DNA from 2 places in the Erwinia sp. CGal63 genome. Region 2 is predicted to be linked to the other one. Evidence: predicted binding sites of a transcription regulator. Region 2 holds the regulator's gene; the other holds the start of a gene.
The links. Region 2 encodes PurR, which represses purine synthesis genes. Its sites were predicted from a motif close to CANGCAAACGTTTGCNTG; they were not measured.

Region 1 (2,203 bases), on a different contig from region 2:
AGCGCCTGTCGTCCTCAGTAAAGCAGACGAGCGCGGATAGTACCGGGAATCGCCTTCATCAGCTGCAGCGCGGTATTGGCCACATCCTGCGGCGCGTCGATATCGATTACCACATAGCCCATCTTCGGCGTGGTTTGCAGATACTGCGCGGCGATGTTGATGCCCTGCTCCGCAAAGATGTTGTTGATGGCGGTCAGCACGCCGGGACGGTTTTCGTGAATATGCAGCAGGCGGCTCTGATCGCCATGCATCGGCAGCGAAACTTCCGGGAAGTTGACAGCAGAGAGCGTGGAGCCGTTGTCAGAGTACTTCGCCAGCTTGCCTGCCACCTCAATCCCGATATTTTCCTGCGCTTCCTGAGTCGAGCCACCGATATGCGGCGTCAGGATCACGTTGTCGAACTCGCACAGCGGCGAATTAAACGGATCGGCGTTGGTCGCCGGCTCTTCCGGGAAGACGTCAATCGCTGCGCCGGAGAGGTGTTTGTCCGCCAGCACTTTGCACAGCGCCGGAATATCCACCACGGTGCCGCGCGAGGCGTTGATCAGCAGCGAGCCAGGCTTCATCATCGCCAGCTCTTCCGCACCCATCATATTCTGGGTAGAAGGCGTTTCCGGTACGTGCAGGCTGACCACGTCGCTCATATTCAGCAGTTCGGAGAGGTAGCGCACCTGAGTGGCGTTGCCCAGCGGCAGCTTGCTCTCAATGTCGTAAAAGTAGACGTGCATACCCAGGCTTTCCGCCAGCACGCCCAGCTGCATGCCGATATGGCCGTAGCCGATGATGCCCAGTTTTTTACCGCGTGCCTCATAAGAGCCGACCGCCAGCTTGTTCCAGATGCCGCGGTGCGCTTTGGCGTTCGCCGCCGGCACGCCGCGCAGCATCAGCAGCAGCTCGCCGATAACCAGTTCCGCTACGGATCGGGTATTGGAGAATGGCGCATTGAAGACCGGAATACCGCGTTTTTCCGCCGCCTGCAGATCGACCTGGTTAGTGCCGATACAGAAGCAGCCTACCGCTACCAGTTTTTCCGCCGCAGCGAAAATCTCTTCAGTCAGATGGGTACGCGAGCGGATGCCGATAAAGTGCGCGTCGCGGATCGCTTCTTTCAGCGTTTCGCTGTCCAGCGCGCCCTTGTGGAATTCAATGTTGGTGTAGCCAGACGCCCGCAGGTTATCGATCGCGCTCTGGTGCACGCCTTCAACCAGCAGAAACTTAATCTTGTCTTTCTCCAGTGATACTTTTGCCATTTCCCGACCCTATTCAGCAGACTTCAGAAGTGGCTGACGTTGTCTGTAATAAGTCAGCCTTCTGCCAAAATATCAAAATTTACGCTCGCGGCAATACAAACGATTGCCCGGCCCTCAGCACAGCGGCAGAAAGCACCCGTCTAAATTGGCAGATAATCATGAGGTGGAAGGCATCATCAGCAGGATCGCGAGGCAGAGATCAATTACGTGATATAAGTCACTAAATTTCATGCGCGGAAGAAAAGATGTTTTTTTATAAAAATTAACCGACGCGGCCCGCGCGCCGGTAAGATCCTTTTTTTATGACGATAACCCGCTGTTAACTCGCACCATTTGCTGATTAGCCGCCCAACACCTTCACGCCATCGGCGGTACCGATCAGCGCTACATCGGCGCCACGCGCGGCAAATAGCCCTACCGTCACCACGCCGGGCAGCGCGTTGATCGCTTTTTCCAGCGCGACGGCGTCCAGGATCTTCAGATTATGCACGTCCAGGATGACGTTGCCGTTATCGGTCACCACGTGCTGACGATACTCCGGCTGGCCGCCCAGCTTCACCAGCTCGCGCGCCACAAAGCTGCGCGCCATCGGAATCACCTCCACCGGCAGCGGAAACCTGCCCAGCACGTCGACCTGCTTGGATTCGTCGGCGATGCAGACGAACTTTTTCGCCACCGCGGCGATGATTTTTTCGCGGGTCAGCGCCGCGCCGCCGCCCTTGATCATCTGCATCGCGCCGTTGATCTCGTCGGCGCCGTCCACGTAGATCGACAGCGCATCCACCTCATTGAGATCGAAGACCGGAATGCCCAGGCTCTTCAGCCGCAGCGTAGAGGCCTCCGAGCTGGAAACCGCGCCTTCGATCTCGTTTTTGATCGAGCCCAGCGCGTCAATAAAGTGGGCGGCGGTCGAGCCAGTGCCCACGCCAACGATAGTGCCGCGCTCAACATAT
Region 2 (2,203 bases):
GAACTGGCGCTGCGTAGTCAAAGCGGGTCATCCGCTTGCGCAACGTCAGGAGAAAGTCAGCGAAGAGGCGATCCGCGCATGGCCTTCGCTGGTGCTGGAGGATACCTCGCGCGCGCTGCCCAAAAGAACGACCTGGACGCTGGACAACCAGCGACGGCTGGTGGCGCCAGACTGGGAAAGCGCCTTCGACTGCCTGCTGGCCGGACTGTGCGTTGGCATGGTGCCAGGTCATCTTGCGCAACCGCTACTGCAAAACGGCTCGCTGTGCGAACTGCAGCTGGATCCGCCTTTTCCGGACAGTCCCTGCTGCGTCAGCTGGTCGGAACAGCAGGCTTCGCCGGCGCTGCAGTGGCTACTGGAGTATCTGGGGGAAACGGAGACGCTGAACAGCGAATGGCTGCGGGAAGCTTAACAGGGCGGCCTGGCGCCGCCCGTAACGCTAGCGACGATAGTCGAGGAAAGGGCCATCCGCAACGGAACGGCGCTCAATCAGCGTAGGGTGCACTTCAATGGTCTGCGGCTCTTCGCGCTTGCTGGTGATGCGATCGAGCAGCATATTGAACGCCGTCGCGCCCAGGCGCTCTTTTGGCTGATGCACGGTAGTCAGCGCAGGCGTGAAGTAGCGCGAGTTGCGCACGTTATCATACCCGATCACCGAAATATCCTGCGGCACGCGCAGGCCCATTTCATCCGCTGCGCAAATCGCGCCCATCGCCATCACGTCGCCGCCGCAGAAAACCGCGGTAGGCCGCTGCTTTTGCGTCAGCAGCTGCTGCATGGCGCGATAGCCCGACTCCGGTTCGAAATCGCCCTGTACCAGCCATTCGTCGCGCAGAGTAATGCCCGCTTCCGCCAGCGCCTTCAGGAAACCGGCATGGCGGCCGCCGCCCGTATTGCGTTCCATGTGGCCGGGGATCACACCAATATCGCGGTGGCCGCGATCGATCAGATAGCGGCCCGCCAGATAGCCGCCTTCAAAAGCGTTATCCAGAATGGTATCGGTAAAGTCGCCGCGCGATTCGCCCCAGTCCATGACCACCATCGGAATATTGCGGTGTTCTTCCAGCATGGTGATCAGCTCGTCCGGGTATTCGGCACACATCACCAACAGGCCGTCGACGCGCTTCTGCGCCATCATCGACAGATAGGCTTTTTGCTTTTCCAGCTCGTTATGCGCGTTGCCCAGGATAAGCGTGTAGCCCTTAGCGAAGCAGCTATGCTCCACCGCCTCGATAATTTCAGCGAAGTAGGGCGCTTCGCTGGAGGTCGCCAGCAGGCCGATAGTTTTGGTGTTATTGACCTTCAGGCTGCGGGCCACGGCGCTGGGGGAATAGTGCAGCGCTTTAATCGCTGCCCAGACGGCTTCCCGCGTCTCTTCAGCGACAAAGCGGGTTTTATTAATGACGTGGGACACGGTCGTGGTGGACACGCCGGCGCGTTTGGCCACATCTTTGATGGTTGCCATGAAAAAAGACTCCTGCGCTGTTCAGTAAGTCACTGAAAAGCGGTTTGTTAAACGTTTGCCTGGAATTCCAGCGCTCCTGATATAAATTGCGCATATTTTGTTGCGGAATGGTTACATCAGAAGGGAGTAAACAGAATGCGAAACCGGCCTGGAAGGAGGCGATAGCGACAAACAGGCCCGTTGCGCAACAGATCGTGGATTCTAACAAGAGCAGGCGCAAAAAACGAGAATTTTAGGCCGGCCGGTGGAAATTTGCGGTGAAAAGGCCGGTTCGTCTGCGACGATACCGGCCGGAGTACAGCAGGCTAGCGGATTGTTTTCGGCGTCATGACCCGACGGGCGCCGACATAGTGCTGCTCCCAGTAATCCTCCGTCAGCGCGCTGACCTGAATATCCTTGCCGGTGCGCGGCGACTGGATAAATTTGCCGTTGCCCAGATAGACGCCAACGTGATCCGCCGCGCCGCGACCGTTAATGCGGAAGAAGACCAGATCGCCTTTCTCCAGCTCGTTGCGTTTAACAGAGGCCGCGTCTCTGAGATGGTACATCTCGTTGGCGGTACGAGGGATTTTAAATTTAACCAAATCCTTATAGGCGTACCAGACCAGGCCGCTGCAGTCGAAACCGGTTTTAGGCGAAGTGCCGCCCCACAGATAGGGCTTGCCCAGCTGATCCATCAGTTTATTCATCGCGGTTTCGCGGGCTTTTTGATAGCGCGCGCGGTGCGCTTTGCTGAGC

Region 1: serA (phosphoglycerate dehydrogenase) is a predicted target of PurR. The motif match lies at 1,343-1,360, and genes of this name have one in related genera.

What each region holds. Positions count from the first base shown of each region.
Region 1 covers NZ_JAKUMN010000002.1:357,778-359,980, reverse strand. Annotated here, with positions in the region: gene serA (phosphoglycerate dehydrogenase) at 15-1,250, opposite strand; gene rpiA (ribose-5-phosphate isomerase RpiA) at 1,591-2,203, opposite strand, start outside.
Region 2 covers NZ_JAKUMN010000001.1:1,305,332-1,307,534, reverse strand. Annotated here, with positions in the region: gene punR (DNA-binding transcriptional activator PunR) at 1-412, shown strand, start outside; gene purR (HTH-type transcriptional repressor PurR) at 440-1,465, opposite strand; gene MKZ79_RS05910 (NlpC/P60 family protein) at 1,771-2,203, opposite strand, start outside.